Regions from separate parts of the Caballeronia sp. AZ1_KS37 genome, predicted to be linked through region 2. Evidence: riboswitches for the same ligand, from Rfam matches in the RefSeq annotation. Region 2 holds a riboswitch; the other holds the start of a gene.
What was found. A riboswitch is a leader RNA that binds a small molecule or an ion and turns the genes downstream of it on or off. The one in region 2 is predicted to bind cobalamin.
Positions count from the first base shown of each region.

Region 1 (8,542 bases), on a different contig from region 2:
TCGACGGCGGCGTCCGCGAGGCGCTGCAAGCCCGCGTTGCACGGCGTGATCGTCGAGTGGCCATTGGCGACGCCGATCATCGGCTTGTCGAAGTCCTCCTCCTTGTAGCCGAGGGCGTAATACATCGAGCGATTGGGCGAGCGCGCGACGCCCTGAGTGATGTGCTTCGAGCGGCGATTGAAGGCCATGGTGTGCTCCTGAGGGGATGTTCTTGATTTGATGCAGCAAGAATGCAACCGCGCTATGTGTCTGTCCAATATATTATTCAGGGCTTACTAGGTCGCAAAACATATCAATGGAACTACGACTCCTGCGTTATTTCGTGACGGTCGCCGAAGAGATGCACTTCGGCCGTGCCGCCGCGCGCCTCGCGATGACGCAGCCGCCGCTCTCGCAGGCGATCCGCGCGCTGGAAGAATCGCTCGGGGTCGCGCTTTTCGTGCGCACGAAACGGACCGTGGAGCTGACGCCCGTCGGCAAGGATCTGTTGCCGGAAGTGCGCCGCCTGCTCGCATCCGCCGATGCGCTGCGTCCGCTCGCGCAATCGCTCGCGCGCGGCGAGGCGGGCGTGCTGTCGCTCGCGTTCGTCTCCACCGCCGATTACGGGCTTCTGCCGGCGCTGCTGCGCGATTTCGGTGCGCGTCATCCCGGCGTGCGTCTGCAACTGACCGAAGCGACGAGCGACGTGCAGATCGACGAACTCGTCGCCGGGCGCGTCGATGCGGGCCTCGTCATTCCGCCGCTGCCGCCGCGTTACGCGTCGTCGCTCGAGTATGTGCCGATCGCGCGCGAGCCGCTGATGATCGCGATGTCCGAGAAGCAGGCGCAAGAGCTGAACTCGGGCGAAGACGAACCCGTCGACCTGCACGATCTCGCCGCCGCGCCGCTCGTCGTCTTTCCGAGGCGTCTCGCGCCCGGCTTGCACGACATCATCATGGGCTGCTATGGCGCGGCCGGGCTCACGCCGCGTATCGGCCAGGAGGCGATCCAGATGCAGACCATCGTGAGCCTCGTGTCCGCCGGCATGGGCGTCGCGCTCGTGCCGCAATCGCTGCGTCATCTAAGGCGCACGGGCGTCGTGTATCGTCCGCTGCTCGATCCCGGTCCTTTCGTGGAAACGGGGCTGGTATGGCGGATCGCGGAAGTGAGTCCGGTGCTCGCCGGGTTCATCGAAATCGTCCGTTCGAGGGCCGAAAGCGCCGGTTCTGTATGATTCGCCCCTGTAGCCCGCTTAAAGATTCCCACATCAGAATGCTCATACATCCCAATTTCGATCCCATCGCGATTCATCTCGGACCGCTCGCCGTGCGCTGGTACGGCCTCATGTACCTGGTGGCGTTCGTGTCGGCCATCGTCATCGGCCGGTTGCGGCTGCGGCTGCCTTATGTCGCCGCGCAAGGCTGGACCGTGAAGGACATCGACGACATGCTGTTCTACGGCGTGCTCGGCACGATTCTGGGCGGGCGCATTGGCTACGTGCTGTTTTACAAGGCCAGTTATTACGCCGCGCATCCGCTCGATATCTTCAAGGTATGGGAAGGCGGGATGTCGTTTCACGGCGGCTTTCTCGGCGTGACGCTCGCGATGGTGCTGTTCGCGTATCACCGCAAGCGCACGTGGCTGCAGGTGACGGATTTCGTCGCGCCGATGGTGCCGCTCGGTCTCGCGGCGGGGCGACTCGGCAATTTCATCAACGGCGAGCTGTGGGGCCGCGTGACGGACCCGAACGCGCCGTGGGCGATGCTCTTCCAGAACTCGACGAACGACGACGCCGTGTGGCTCTCGAAGAATCCGCAGCTCGACGCGCAGTATCACCTCACGGAAATTTTTCAGCGTTACCACATGCTGCCGCGTCATCCGTCGCAGTTGTACGAAATCGCGCTGGAAGGGCTCGTGTTGTTCATCGTGATCTGGACGTTCTCGCGCAAGCAGCGTCCGGTCGGCGCGATTTCGGCGCTGTTCCTGATCGGTTATGGACTCGCGCGCTTCACCGTGGAATTCGCGCGTGAGCCGGACGATTATCTCGGCTTGCTCGCGCTCAATCTCTCGATGGGCCAATGGCTTTCGCTGCCGATGATCGTCGCCGGCGTGGTAATGATGGTGTGGGCCTACAAGCGCAATCTGCGCCTGCCGCCCGAATCCGCAAAGGCTTGAGGAAAGAGCGGGGCGGTCGAACGCCGCCCCGCGTGAACAGCGGGAGCGACGTTTAGCGTCCCATTTGTACGGAGCCGGAAACGTCGACTGTCACCGTGGTCGTGCCGGCTTCCATCGCGATCGGGGCCATCTTCGCATCGGCGCTCATCGCGCGCGATTGCATCATCATGACGGGACGCGGCTGCGCGCCGCTCCGTCCGACATTCACTTCCCGAATCGTGAAATTGCTGTAGCCGAAGCCTTGCGCGGCGCTTTGCGCCTGCTTGCGGAACGAATCGATGGCTTGCGAGACGAGCTTTTGCTCGGCCGCGCGCTGCGCTTCGGGCGACAGCGAGAACGCGACGCTACCCACTTGCATCGACGAACTCATCTTGCCCGCGAGCTTCGATGCCGCCGCGAAGTCATGCGATTCGAGCACGACTTCCGTGCGCCCGCGCCACGCGGAAATCTTGCCGTCGCGATCCGTCGACGGATAGACGGTGAACGAGCCGCTCTTCGCGGTCACGCCGTCGACACCTTTGGCTTCGCGTAACGCGGCCTCGGCGCGCTGATTGAGCGTGCTGGTGAGCGACGACGGATCGGCCGCTTCCTGTTCGTAGAAGAGCGTGATGTTGACGACATCCTGCGGCACTTGCGCGCTCGCTTGTGCGGAGAGCGAGAGCACGCCCGAGGGCTGTGGCTGCGTCATCACCGTCTGCGCAGCGGCGGTTTGAGACAACGTTAGCGCGGCACCGGACATCGCGAGCAGGGCGAAGGCGGCGGCGGTTTTCTTATTGAGCATCGAAGGACTCCGTGACATCGCGTACGTGCGACGGGATTTAGTCGCAGTCGTGAAGTCGTAAGTTCCTTGTTAGACGAGGTGCTCGGTAATAAATCGCCATTGCGCTTCGGTCACGGGCGTGATCGAGAGCCGGTTGCCGCGCGCGAGCACTTGCATGTCGGCAAGCTCTGGATGTTCGCGCAACGCGGCGAGCGATATGAGCGGCGTCTTCTTCACGAACTTCACGTCGACGAGCATCCAGCGCGGCGTTTCCTGCGTCGATTTCGGATCGTAGTAATCGCTCTTCGGATCGAATTGCGTGGGATCCGGATATGCCGTCGAGCACACTTTCGCGATGCCCGCGATGCCCGGCTCCGGGCAGCTCGAATGATAGAAGAGCACGCCGTCGCCGATCTGCATCTGATCGCGCATGAAGTTGCGCGCCTGATAGTTGCGTACGCCCGTCCACGGCAAGGTTTTTTTCGGCGCGTGCGCGAGATGATCGATGCTCGCTTCGTCCGGTTCGGACTTCATCAGCCAGTAGCGCATGGTCGTGTGCATGAATCGAAGAGCGAACGGCAGGGACAAACGAAAACGGCATCGGAAAAACCGATGCCGTTTCTTGAATGAGGTCCCCGCCACAGCCGCTAGGCCGGCATCCTGAACCTGGGTTCAAGATTGGTCGCGGTAAGCAACACTTCGGGTACATCGGACTAGCGACGCGCGCGCCCGTGCTGCAAGGTTCCGCAACCGTGCCAATGTAGCATTGGTTCAAGGAATATATGACCTTGGCGTACCAGGCAGGGAAACGTCACTCTACACCAATCGTTTGCCTTCTGCAGCCTCTTCACGCTACTTCGGCGGTTTCTTTTTTCGATTGACATTGCGCGCTGATTGACTCGACGCGCATCTGCCTTATTGCGCTTCGTGTTGCGCAATGACCGCGCCCAATTGCTCGTTCATCGAGTGCATCGTGCGGCGGATTTCTTCGGCGGGGAAGGCCTCGCCGTGACGCACGCTGTCCTGCAGCTTAAGCAATTCCGACGCCAGCGAAAGCGCCGCCATCACCGCGATGCGATCCGTGCCGCGCACGCTGCTTGCATTGCGCACTTTGTTCATTTCGGCGTCGACGCGCGCGACGGCTTCACGCAATGCGCCTTCGGTTTCCGGCGAGCACGCGAGACGATACGGCTGCCCGAGAATGGATACTTCGATCTGCGTGGTCGTCATGCCTTCTCTCCCTGATGATGCTCGCCGTGCAATTCCGTTTCATGTGCTTCCTGGGAATCGGCTTCGAGGAGATCGAGTTGATTGTCGGACTCGGCATGTTGCGCGGACTTGCCGCGCGGCAGCTTTTCGAGAATCGCGTTCAGGCGGATTTGCGCGTCGTCGATTTTCGCGGACAGCGAATCGCGTTCGGACTGCAGCGTATCGCGCTCTTCGCGCACTTGCGCGAGCTCGGCCTGCACGTTCGCATAGTCGGCGCGCAGCTGTTCGAGTTGTTCCTGCAGCGCTTGATGCGCCTGCTTGTGGCGCTCGCTGATCTGGATCAGCCGGCCGATGTTTCCTGACAGTGATTCGAGTTCGTTGAGCATGTGCTGCGTCCTCTAAAGACCTCGCATTTTAGCGCGGTTCAACGGAGCTTCCGATAAATGTCTCGTTTCGAGACGTAACAACACGCGATCTAGCGCTTAATCCTTCGAATCAAGCGCATGTCGCGATGCATTCGTGTGCAGAAAACGCGAGCGCCCCGCAACGCTCGTGATGACAGGCCGGCCGCTTCTCTTTCGCTTCTCGTTCGATTCGTCATGCGCCGCGCCAGTCTGGCCGCGCGGTTTTCTTGACGGCCCCGAACCGCGCTCCTACACTTGCCGCACTTTTGGTGCTCGCATCCGCGGATCTCGTGGATGCAGTCAAACGGGAAACAGGGAGCGAAGTCGCCGCAATCGACGACGAGCCAACCTGTGCTGCCCCCGCAACGGTAAGCGACCGCAACGCAAGTTGCAAGTCGTCTCATGCGCGTTTTTGCCGCGCGAGCGTGTCGAAATTCGTCGCACGCGCGCGACTGCAAGAAACGTGTCGATGCCACTGCGCGCCATGCGCGGGAAGGCGAGACGATTGATCGCCAGCCCGGATACCGGCCGGAGTCCGACGCATCGGCGCGCATGGCGCGGTGCGTTCGTCGCGCATCGTCCTCGCGGGGAGCGGGGTCGCGCTCACGCGAAACGGAACACTTCACACATGGTATTGCCACTGGCCGCGCTCAGAAGCGGTCTCTCCCGTCATGGCGCGCTCGTTGCGGCCATCGGCGCCTTGCCGTTCGCCGGCGCTGCACAGGCGGCCCAGACGGAAGACAGCACGCAAACGCTTGCGCCCGTCGTCGTCACATCGACGCGCGCGCCGCAGCCGCTTGCCGAATCGATTCCGCAGACATCGCTTTTTGACGAGCAGGACATCGCCGATGCAAACGCAAGCGACGCGCTCGGACTCGTCGCGCTCGCGCCCGGCGTGCAGATCACGCGCAACGGCGGACCGGGCTCGAACTCGGGGCTTTTCATACGCGGTGCGGCGTCGTCGCAATCGCTCGTGCTGATCGACGGCGTGCGCGTCGAATCGGCGTCGCTCGGCGCGGCACAGCTATCGCAATTGATGCTCGACCAGATCGGGCGCGTCGAGGTCGTGAACGGCAACGTGTCGGCGCTCTATGGATCGAATGCGATTGGCGGCGTCGTGCAGATCTTCACGAAGGAAGGCGAGGCGCATCCGCCGCGCTTCAACTTCGAGGCCGAGTACGGCAGCTATCACACGCAGCGGCAATCGGCGGGCGTGAGCGGCGCGCTCGACAAGGACGGCCGCACGACCTTCAGCGTGAACGTCTCGCGCGAGAAAACCGACGGCTTCTCGTCGATCGATCCGGGAATCGCGCCCGGCGCCAATCCGAACGCGAACGGCTATCTGAACGAGAGCGTCGCGGCGACGCTGCGTCACAAGTTCAGCGACAAGTGGGACGCGGGCGTGCGCTTCCTGCAATCGAACGGCATCAACAGTTTCGACGATGCCTATGGCCAGCCGACGGATATCAACGAAACGCACGATCGCGTGCGCTCGGCGTCGGTGTTTGCGAACGGCCGCGTCACGGATAACTGGACGGCGCACTTCACGATCGCGCAGGGACAGGACCGCGCGAACATCGAGCAGAACGGCGTCTATACGAGCCGTTTCGATTCGGAGAACCGGCAATATACGTGGCAGAACGACGTGCGGATCAGCGACGCGCACAAGCTGCTCTTCGGCTACGAGCATCTCGATCAGACGCTCGATTCCCATCAGTTCAGCGCGCCCGACCGTCATGTGAATTCGATGTTCGCGGGTTACGTGGGGCACGTCGGCGCGAACGAGTTGCAGGCGAATCTGCGCCGCGATCAGTATTCCGATTTCGGCGGCGCGAACAGCTACTATCTGGGCTACGCGTATAACTTCGACGCGCACTGGAAGGCGAGCGCGAGCTATTCGGCCTCGTTTCGCGCGCCGAGCTTCGACGATCTCTACTATCCGCTGAGCGGCAATCCGTCGATTCAGCCGGAGCGGAGTCATTCGGTCGAGGCGGCGTTGCAGTACGCATCGAATGCGCTCGGCGTGGTGCGCGTGACGCTTTTTCAGACGCGCTATTCGAATTTGATCGATTACGTGTCCGACGGCGGCTTCTACTATGTCGCGCAGAACGTCGGGCGCGCGAAGGTGCAGGGCATCGAGGGATCGTGGGCGGGGCACGTCGGCGCAACGGATGTGCGCGCGGGCGTCACGTTCCAGAATCCCGTCGACGAAACGAATCACGAGGATTTGACGCGGCGCGCGCGGCATTTCGCGACGCTGACGGCGCATCGCACGATCGGGCCGTGGCGCGTCGGTGGCGAATGGATCGTGAGCGGTCAACGCAGCGATTACGATTCGACGCTCGCGGGCTACGGCATCGTGAATCTGTCGGCGCGCTACGACATCTCGAAGTCGTGGTACGTCACGGCGCGCATCGACAACCTGTTCGACAAGGACTATGAACTTGCGTACTCGTACAACACGCCACGACGCGGCGCGTACATCACGTTGGGCTGGCATCCGTCGTGAGCCGCGTGGCTGAACGTCCGCGCGCGATGAACGCGAGCCGCGCCACCGCGATCTGGATCGCGCTCGGCGCAGCGACGCTCGTCGTGCTGGTCGCGTCGCTCGCGATGGGCAGCGTCGCATTGCCCGTATCGCGCGCGATCGGCGCGCTCTTTCACGCGCACTCGGCGACGCCCGATATCGCCGATGACATCGTGCTGACCTTGCGTCTGCCGCGCGCGCTCGCGGGCTTCGCGTCGGGCGCATTGCTCGCGTTCGCCGGCGCGCTGCTGCAAGTGCTGTTGCGCAATCCGCTGGCGGAACCGTACGTGCTCGGCGTATCCGGCGGCGCGGCAACCTTCGCGCTTGCCGCGATGCTCGGGTCGCTGCCGTGGTGGGGCGTCGATATCGCGGCTTGCGCGGGCGCGTTCGCATCGATCGTTCTGGTCCTCGGACTCGCGCGCAAGGACTTGTGGCAAAGCGGACAGGACGCATCGCCGAGGCTCTTGCTGACGGGTGTCGTGATCGCATCGGGATGGGGCGCGCTCATCACGCTGATCCTGAGCGTCGCGCCCGAGAACCGTTTGCGCGGCATGATCTTCTGGCTGACGGGCGATCTCAACGGCGCGGCGGCGCCATGGCCCGCGCTGATCGCGCTCGCCGTCGTGCTCGCGGTCATCGTTCCCGTCGCACCGCAACTGAACGTGCTCTTGCGCGGCGATACGACCGCGCGCGCGCTCGGCGTGCCGGTCGAGCGCTTGCGTCTGCGCGTGTATCTCGTCGCATCGATCGCGGCGGCGGCCGCCGTGACGACGGCGGGCACCATCGGCTTCGTCGGGCTCGTCGTGCCGCATCTGTTGCGCCTCGCGTTCGGCAACGATCAGCGCATGCTCGTGCCCGCCGCCGCGCTCGCGGGCGGACTCGCGGTGATGGCCGCCGATCTCGTCGCGCGCACGGTGATCGCGCCCGCGCAATTGCCGGTCGGCGTCGTCACGGCATTGATCGGCGTCCCGATGTTCCTGTGGATGCTGCTGCGGAGGCCGCGATGATTTTGCGGCTCGACGCCATCGTGCTTCGCGCGGATAAGCGCACGCTCATCGACGGGCTCACGCAGTCGATCGAAGCGGGCGAAATGTGGTGCATCGCCGGGCCGAACGGCGCGGGCAAGACGACGCTCATCAACGTGCTCGCCGGGATTGCGAAAGCCGCATCGGGCAGCGTGTCGCTCGACGGCCGCGCGCTCGCGTCATGGCGCGCGACGGAACTCGCGCGCGCACGCGCTTTGATGCCGCAAGCCGCGCACGACGCCTTCAGCGCGAGCGTGCTCGATACCGTGCTGCTCAACCGCTTTCCGCATCTCACCGGCTGGGGCTGGGAGAGCGACGAGGATCGCGCCGCCGCGCACGCCGCGCTCGAAACGTTGGGTCTCGCATCGTTCGCGTCGCGCGACGTGCTGACGCTTTCCGGCGGCGAACGCCAGCGTGTCGCGCTCGCCGCCGTGCTGTGCCAGAACGCGCCGCTGCTGTTGCT
Region 1 is NZ_JALQDP010000002.1:87,613-96,154, forward strand. It holds gene ilvD (dihydroxy-acid dehydratase) at 1-188, opposite strand, end outside; gene NCS00_RS03555 (LysR family transcriptional regulator) at 296-1,213, shown strand; gene lgt (prolipoprotein diacylglyceryl transferase) at 1,252-2,154, shown strand; gene NCS00_RS03565 (SIMPL domain-containing protein) at 2,207-2,935, opposite strand; gene NCS00_RS03570 (EVE domain-containing protein) at 3,005-3,463, opposite strand; RNA gene ssrS (6S RNA) at 3,543-3,724, opposite strand; gene NCS00_RS03580 (cell division protein ZapA) at 3,830-4,144, opposite strand; gene NCS00_RS03585 (ATPase) at 4,141-4,509, opposite strand; cobalamin riboswitch at 4,777-5,074, shown strand; gene NCS00_RS03590 (TonB-dependent receptor domain-containing protein) at 5,156-7,036, shown strand; gene NCS00_RS03595 (FecCD family ABC transporter permease) at 7,033-8,061, shown strand; gene NCS00_RS03600 (ABC transporter ATP-binding protein) at 8,058-8,542, shown strand, end outside.
Region 1: it holds a riboswitch for cobalamin, as region 2 does, so the genes downstream of both, NCS00_RS03590 (TonB-dependent receptor domain-containing protein) here and cobG (precorrin-3B synthase) in region 2, are expected to answer to the same signal.

Region 2 (8,542 bases):
GCGATGGCGTTCTCGGCGCTGGTCGAGGGCCTGAACATGCTCGCGCGGCGCGCCAAGGGACGCGTTCGCGAGTAGCGCGCGCGGGCGGACGTTCGCTAAAGTTTCGGCGCCATCCGGCCGATATCGGACGGATGAGCACCCAACCCGCTTCCATCGAACGCGCGCCCGGTCGGCGCTGGCTCAACGGCTCGCGCGTGAGCGCTTATTGCGCGACGATCCTCGTCGTGCTCCAGTGTTACGGGCTCGTTCTCGCCGTGCGCAGTGCCGTGGCGGAGAAAGGTCATCCGGCCGGCTGGGACTTTCTGACGTTCTGGTCGGCTGCGCGCCTCGCGCTCGCGGGGCATCCGCTCGACGCCTATTCGGCGGACGCGATCAAGCACGTCGCGCAGCAACTGGGGCCGCACATCATCCTGCCGGGGCCGTGGTTCTATCCGCCGAACTTTCTGCTGCTGGTGCAGCCGTTCGGCTTCCTGTCGGCGCCGCTTGCCTACGCGCTGTTCGCTTCGATTTCGTCGGTCGTCTTCGTGCTGCTGGCCCGCCGCGCGCTGCCGATCCCCGACATGATCATGTGGATCGTCGCGTTTCCCGGCATCTGGCTCAACGCGGCCCAGGGACAGAATGCCGCGCTCACCGCGAGTCTCGCGCTCGCCGCATTTCTCTCGATGCCAAAACGGCCGATGCTCGCGGGCGTCTTCATCGGCCTGCTTTCGATCAAGCCGCATCTGGCCATCCTGTTTCCGCTCGCGCTGGCGTGCGCGGGCATGTGGACGACCTTCATCGCCGCCGCGCTGACGACGATCCTGTTCACCACGGTTTCGGTCGCCGTCTTCGGCCTCGACATCCTGCCGGTCTTTCTCCACGGACTGCACGATGCCAACGGTTTCACCGCGAGCGGCAGTCTTCCTTGGTTCCAGATGGCGAGCCTCTTCGCGAGCCTGCGCATGGCGCACGTCGCGACCGGTCCCGCCTATGTCGCGCAGGCGTGTCAGGCGACCGTGGCGATCTGCGCCGTCGCGTGGGTATGGCGCAATGCGAAAGGACTGGAAGTTCGCGCGACGGCGCTCGTCGCCGCGACGTTCATGATCAGCCCCTACATCTATAACTACGACGGCGTGTGGCTCGGCATCCCGCTGGCACTCATCGCCGCGCGCGCGCTGCGCGACGGATGGCTGCGCGGCGAGCCCGCGATCCTGTTTTTCGCGTGGATCTATCCGCAGTTGGGAAATCAGTTGGCCAAGGACTGCGGCGTAGGTGTAGGACCGCTGGTTTTCGCGTTGCTGATTTTCGTGGCGGTGCGGCGCGCGCGTCTCGAAGCCGCGGGCGCTGATCCGTCGCGTTAAAGCGCGTCAGAAAGGCAGTTCGCGCTGCGGATTGTCGGGCGCGGGCTGGTTCGACGCCGCCGGCAGCGGTTGCGCGCGCAGCCAGCGTTCGATGGCATCGACGACATGTTGGCGCTCGGCGTCGTCGAGCGCTTTTCCCGCCGCGATGCCGTGCCATTTCGCGAGACACGAGCGGCAGCACGTCGCCGTCGCGTGCTGCGCGATGAAGACAGGATGCCCGCGAAACGGTGTCTGCTTGCCGTCGTTCAGCGGCGCTTGCGGCGCAAGCCGCTTGCCGATCAGCTCATGCGCCTGCGCGACGACCGTGTCGACGCCCTTCTCCCTTAAAACTTTCCCCTCACGCACGCCGAGCGCGAAACGGCGCCGGAATGCCGATTTCGCGAGCGCATCGAAGACGGCGTCGAGGTCGCGCATCGCGTCATCGATCCTTCGCGTAGAGCGTGGACTCCGCGAAGCCGTCGGCGGCCAGCACGCGTCCGACGAGAATCATCGCCGTGCGTTCCATGCCCGCCTCGCGCACTTTCGGCGCGATGTTCGCGAGCGTCCCTTCGACGCGCGTCTCGTCCGGCCAGCTCGCGCGAAACACGACCGCGACGGGACAATCCGCGCCGTAATGCGGCACGAGCTCCGCGACGATGCGCTCGATATGCCGCACGCCCAGATGAATCGCGAGCGTCGCGCGATGACGCGCGAGATCGGCGAGGCTCTCCCCTTCGGGCATCGACGTCTTCGTCGCGTAGCGCGTGAAGATCACGGTCTGCGAGATGCCGGGCAGCGTCAGTTCGCGCTTCAGCGCCGCCGCCGATGCCGCCGTCGCCGTGACACCCGGCACCACTTCGTAGGGAATCGCGAGCGCGTCGAGCCGGCGAATCTGCTCGCCGATCGCGCCGTACAGCGACGGATCGCCCGAATGCACGCGCGCCACGTCGTGCCCGTTCGCGTGCGCTTCCTGCAGGAGCGCGACGATCGCGTCGAGATCGAGCTCGGCCGTGTCGATGCATTTCAGCGCGCGATGTCCGTCGAGGACTTGCGTCGGCACGAGCGAGCCGGCGTAGAGAATCACGGGACATGCGCGGATCAGCCGCTGCCCCTTTACTGTGATGAGTTCGGGATCGCCCGGTCCGGCGCCGATGAAATAAACGGTCATGGTCTGGTGAGCCAGTGTTGAAGCGCGTCGCGGGCGCTGGCGGCGTCGTCGAAAATACGGTCGGCGTCGGGAAGCGCGGGCCGCGTGAGCATGACGACGGCGATACCGCGTTCCCGCGCGACCGCGAGCTTCGCCTCGGTCGCCCGCCCGCCGCTGTTCTTGCTGACGACGACATCGATACGCGCCGCGTCGAACAAGGCGCGCTCGCCGGCGAGATCGAACGGACCGCGCGCATCGACAATGCTCGCGCGCGCGTTGCCCGGATGCGCGTCGAGACAGCGAATCGTCCAGTGCTGCGACGCGGGAATGTCGTGAAGATGCGCGAGCGACTCGCGCCCGAGCGTGAAAAGCGGCCGATGAAACGGCGCGATGCATTCGACGATCTCGCGCCAGTCCGACGCCTCGCGCCAGTCGTCGCCCGCCTGCGGCTGCCATGCGGGACGGCGCACCGCCCAGAGCGGCACGTCGGCGAGCGCGCAGGCATCGAACGCGTGGCGGCTCATTTGCGCGGCATAGGGATGCGTCGCATCGACGACGAGCGTGATGTGCTCGTCGCGCAGATATCGCACGAGCCCGTCGATGCCGCCGAAACCGCCGACGCGCACCGTGCACGCCAGATCGCCCGGCACGCGCCCGAGGCCCGCGAGACTGTAGACGTGCGTCGCAGGAAGCGCACGCGCGATCGCGAGCGCATCGCCGGTGCCGCCGAGCAGCAGCACGCGCGTCATGCCGCGCTCCCGACGATATTGCCCTGCCGGTCGATCGCGAAGGTCTCGACTTCGATGCCCGGCGGCAGCGCGTCGAGCGCGACATCGCGCGCGCGTCGGCAGACGATATCGCCGAGCGCGATGCCTTCGGCGCGTGCGAGCTTGAGCGCTTCCTGACTCGTGTTGGCCGCGCGCATCGACGCCAGCAGTTCGGCGTTCGCGCCTGCATCGGCGGCCCAGACGGCGAGCAGCGGCAAGTCGATGCTCGAACTGCGGCTGTGCAGATCCATATGCCCCGCCGCGAGCTTGGACAGCTTGCCGAAGCCGCCGCACAGGCTCAGCTTGTCGACGCTCGCGCGGCGCAAATGCTTGAGCACCGCGCCCACGAAATCGCCCATTTCGATCAATGCGATGTCGGGCAGGCCGTAGCGCGCGCGCATCGCGTCCTCGCTCTGGTTGCCGGTGCACGCGGCGATATGCCGATACCCGTTCGCCCGCGCCACATCGATGCCCTGATGAATCGACGCGATGTACGCCGAGCACGAAAACGGTCTGACGATGCCGGTCGTGCCGAGTATCGACAATCCGCCGACGATGCCGAGGCGCGGATTCATCGTCTTCTGCGCGAGCGCTTCGCCGTTCTCCACGCCGATGGTCACGTCGAAACCGCCGCGATAGCCGACGCTTTTTGCGAGCGCGTCGAGATGCTCGGTCATCATCTTGCGCGGCATCGGATTGATCGCCGGTTCGCCGACGGCGAGCGCGAGGCCCGCGCGCGTCACCGTGCCGACGCCCGCGCCCGCATGAAAGCGCACGCCCGGTTCCTCCGACAGTCGCACGCGCGCGAACACGAGCGCACCGTGCGTGACGTCGGGATCGTCGCCCGCATCCTTGATGACGCCGGCTTCGGCGGCGGCGCTTTCATCGGGTAAACGGCGGCAGAACGAAAGCATCATCGTCACGCGCTGGCCCTTCGGCAGGACGATCTCCGCGCGCTCGCTCGTCTCGCCGAGCAGCAAGAGGCGCGCGGCCGCGAGACTCGTCGCGGTCGCGCAGCTTCCTGTCGTGTAGCCGCTGCGCAGCGGCGCGGCTTTCTCCGGCGTCTCTTCACGCATGACGCATCACGGTTTGCTCGCGTGCAGGACGGTGATCGGCAGCGCCTGACGCCACGTGTCGAAGCTGCCGAGCGGTTCCGCCTGCGCGACGCCGATGCGCGTCAGCTCGCCGCCGTGCCGCGCGCGCCATTCGACGAGCGCCGCCTCGCTTTGCAGCGTCACCGCATTGGCGACGAGCCGCCCCCCCTGACGCAGACGCGCCCAGCACGCATCGAGCAGGCCCGGCACCGTCAATCCACCGCCGATGAACACCGCGTCCGGCGCGGGAAGGCCGTCGAGCGCGGCGGGCGCTTCGCCTCTGACGAGTTGCAGCGCGGGCACGCCGAGCGCATCGCGGTTGTATTCGATGAGACGCTGACGGCTCTCGTTCGCTTCGATCGCGATCGCCCGACACGCGCCATGCGCGCGCATCCATTCGATGCCGATCGAGCCGCAGCCCGCGCCGACGTCCCACAGCAGTTCGCCGGGCTGCGGCGCGAGGCGCGCGAGCGTCACGGCGCGCACGTCGCGCTTCGTCAACTGGCCGTCGTGGCGGTAGGCGTCGTCGGCGAGACCGGGCGTGAGCGGCGGCCCGGCGTGGCCGGCGTGCGTCCGGCACTCGATCGCGATGAGATTGAGCGCGGCAACGACGGGCTCGCGCCAGTCGTCGGCACGCTCGTCGATGCGGCGTTCGTCGCTGCCGCCGAGATGCTCGAAGACGGTCATGCGGCTCGCGCCGAAACCATGCGCGGTCAGAAGCGTGGCGACGGCGGCGGGCGTCGTGCCGTCCGCGCTCAGCACGATGAGGCGCACGCCGCGATGCAGATTCGCGAGCAGCGACGCCGCCGGCCGCCCGACGAGCGATACGCAGACGGCGTCTTGGAGCGCCCAGCACAGGCGCGCCGCCGCGAGCGACAGCGACGACGGCGCGGGAATGACGCGCATTTCGCCGTTGGCGACTTCGCGCGCGAGCGTCGCGCCGACGCCGAAGCACATCGGATCGCCGCTCGCGAGCACGCAGATGCGCGTCTTGCCGTCGCCGCGGTCGGCGAGCACGGCATCGAGCGAAAAGGGTTTCGGCCACGGCATGCGGCGCGCGGCGATGCGATCCGGCAGCAACGCGAGATGACGTTCGCCGCCGTGAATCGACTGGGCGTCGAGAAGCGCGCGACGCGCGGCGCGGGAAAGTCCGTGCCAGCCGTCTTCGCCGATGCCCACCACGGTCAGCCAGTTCGACATGCGCGGTCTCCTTGCTGCGATTCCGATCGCGTTCCCGGATACATGCCGGAAGCGCTCGGAGGGTCGATAAAAGCGGGCATAATACAGGTCCGTCGGCGCCCGGGGTCGTGAGACCGAGGGCTTAAAAGGGAACACAGCAAAACTGTGGCTGCCCCCGCAATTGTACGCAGCGAGTCCGCGCTCCACTGCCACTGGTTTTTACCGGGAAGGCCGGCGCGAATGTCGACCTGCCAGCCAAGAGACCTGCCGACCCAACGCATTCGCGCGACGCCGACCGGGCGGGGTGTACCGGTTCGCTCATCACGCGCGAAGCCCAACGGGTCACGCTTTTGAATTCTTTCGACCGCTCATCGCTCAACGCAACGCCGCGTGCTTCCGCATGCCCGGGCCTGATGCGCATCGTGCCCGCGCGCGATGGCGGCCTTGCGCGTCTGCGTCTCGCGGGCGGCGTGTTGAGCACGCGGGCGGCGCGGGCCGTCGCGCGCGCGGCTCGCGAGTGCGGCTCGGGCGTGATCGAAGTGACCAATCGCGCGAATCTGCAACTGCGCGGCATTCGCGACGATGCCCACGCCGCGCTCGTCGACATCGCCCTCGACGCGGGCCTCGGCCCGTCGACGGCGGGCGCAGACGACATCCGCAACGTAATGCTGAGCCCGCTCGCGGACGACGGCACGCGCGCGCTCGCCGCGCGGATCGTCGATGCGATGCAGGCCGATGCGTCGCTGCATGCGCTGTCGCCGAAATTCGCGCTCCAGCTCGACGCCGGCGAGCGCCTCGCGATGCTCGATCATCCGCACGATGTTTGGCTTTCCGCCATCGACGATGGCGCGCGCTTCGCATTCGGCCTCGCCGGAACGATGCGCGATCCGGCGCTCGGCGCGATCTCGCGCGACGATCTCGTGATGTTCGTCCTGAACGTGTTGCGCAGCTTTCTCGCGCTGGCGACGCCTGAAGAACATCGCATGCGCGATCTGCTTGCGCGTATCGGCGTTGCGCGCTTTCTCGACGCCTTGCGTTTCGACGCCGATATCGCGACATGGACACGCGCACCCGCCGATGCATCGCTGCGTCTCGGCGCGCACGAGGAGCCGCATCGCGCGACGTGGTACGCGGGTGCGCAAACGCCGCTGGGCCGTCTCGATGCGACGACGCTCGAAGCGCTCGCCAATCTCGCCGACGCACACGGCGCAAGCCGCCTGACGATGACGCCGTGGCAAAGCGTGCTGATTCCCGGCCTCGCGGCGCATTCAGCGCATGACATGCTGCAACGGCTGCACGCGCTCGGCCTTGCAACCGGCGCGCACGAACCGCTCGCGCGCCTCATCGCGTGCGCGGGTTCGGAAGGCTGCGCAAAGAGCCGTGCCGATACCAAAGCCGATGCTCACCGGCTCGCCGCGCTCCTGCCTTCGGATGACGGGACGCAGGTGCATCTGAGCGGCTGCGAGCGTTCGTGCGCGGCGGCGCATCCGGTTCCGGTCACGCTCTACGCAGTCGCGCCCGGACGATACGACTTACATCGCGACGCACGAGCCGTCGCGCGCAATCTGACCATCGAAGAGGCGGCCGAACGGCTCGCCCGGAGCCATGCCGATGCTTGACTACATCCGCGACGGCGCGGAGATTTATCGTCAGTCCTTTGCGACGATCCGCGCCGAAGCCGACCTCGCCGCCATTCCCGCCGATCTGGAGAAGCTCGCCGTGCGACTGATCCATGCGTGCGGCATGGTGGATATCGTGAGCGATCTGCGCTTCTCGCCCGGCGCGGGCAGCATCGGAAGAAAGGCGCTTGCAGCAGGCGCGCCGATCCTGTGCGATGCGCGCATGGTCGCCGAGGGCATCACCCGCGCGCGCTTGCCCGCCGACAACCGCGTGATCTGCACCTTGAGCGATCCCTCGATTCCCGAGCGCGCCCGCGCGATGCGCAACACGCGCTCGGCCGCCGCGCTCGAACTATGGCGTGCGCAACTCGAAGGCGCGATCGTCGCGATAGGCAACGCGCCCACCGCGCTCTTCCATCTGCTCGACATGATCGATGCCGGCGCGCCGAAGCCCGCGCTCATTCTCGGCTTTCCGGTCGGTTTCATCGGCGCGGCGGAATCGAAAGCGATGCTTGCCGCCGATAGCCGCGGCGTGCCCTTCGTCGCGCTGCTCGGCCGGCGCGGGGGCAGCGCGATGGCAGCGGCCGCAGTGAACGCACTTGCTTCGGAGGCCGAATGATGCGTGGACGTCTCTTTGGATTAGGCGTCGGTCCGGGCGATCCGGAGCTGATCACCGTGAAGGCGCTGCGGCTTTTGAAGGCCGCGCCGGTGGTCGCGTATTTCGTCGCAAAGGGCAAGAAGGGTAATGCGTTCGGCATCATCGAATCGCATCTCGACGATACGCAGATGCGCCTGCCGCTCGTCTATCCGGTGACGACCGAAGCGCTCGAACCGCCGCTCTGCTACGAGACGATCATCAGCGCGTTCTACGACGAAGCCGCGCTCACGATATCCGGTCATCTCGAATCCGGACGCGATGTCGCCGTGATCTGCGAGGGCGATCCGTTTTTCTACGGCTCATACATGTATCTGCACGATCGTCTCGCAGCACGCTTCGATGCAGAGGTCGTGCCGGGCGTGTGCTCGATGCTCGGCGGCGTGGCCGTGCTCGGCGTGCCGCTCGTGTATCGCAATCAGAGTCTGTCGGTGCTGTCGGGCGTGCTGCCTGAAGACGATCTGAAGCGCCGTCTCGAAGGAGCCGATGCGGCCGTCATCATGAAGCTCGGCCGCAACTTCGAGAAAGTGCGGCGCGTGCTGGGCGAACTCGGCCTCGACGATCGCGCGTTGTATGTCGAGCGCGCGACGATGGCCAACCAGCGCATCGTGCCGCTCGATGAAGTCGATCCGATGGCATCGCCGTATTTCTCGCTGCTCGTCGTGCCGGGGAAAAAATGGCGCGCATGAAGGCTTCCATGCCGATGGCGATCGTCGTGCTCGGCGCGGGCGCGCTCGATACCGCGCGTCGCATTCAGGCGCG
Region 2 is NZ_JALQDP010000030.1:412,822-421,363, forward strand. It holds gene NCS00_RS18160 (TerC family protein) at 1-75, shown strand, start outside; gene NCS00_RS18165 (glycosyltransferase family 87 protein) at 132-1,340, shown strand; gene NCS00_RS18170 (DUF4186 domain-containing protein) at 1,347-1,754, opposite strand; gene cobM (precorrin-4 C(11)-methyltransferase) at 1,759-2,487, opposite strand; gene NCS00_RS18180 (cobalt-precorrin-6A reductase) at 2,484-3,215, opposite strand; gene NCS00_RS18185 (cobalt-precorrin-5B (C(1))-methyltransferase) at 3,212-4,309, opposite strand; gene cbiE (precorrin-6y C5,15-methyltransferase (decarboxylating) subunit CbiE) at 4,316-5,527, opposite strand; cobalamin riboswitch at 5,604-5,792, shown strand; gene cobG (precorrin-3B synthase) at 5,857-7,125, shown strand; gene NCS00_RS18200 (precorrin-8X methylmutase) at 7,118-7,744, shown strand; gene NCS00_RS18205 (precorrin-2 C(20)-methyltransferase) at 7,741-8,469, shown strand; gene cobJ (precorrin-3B C(17)-methyltransferase) at 8,457-8,542, shown strand, end outside.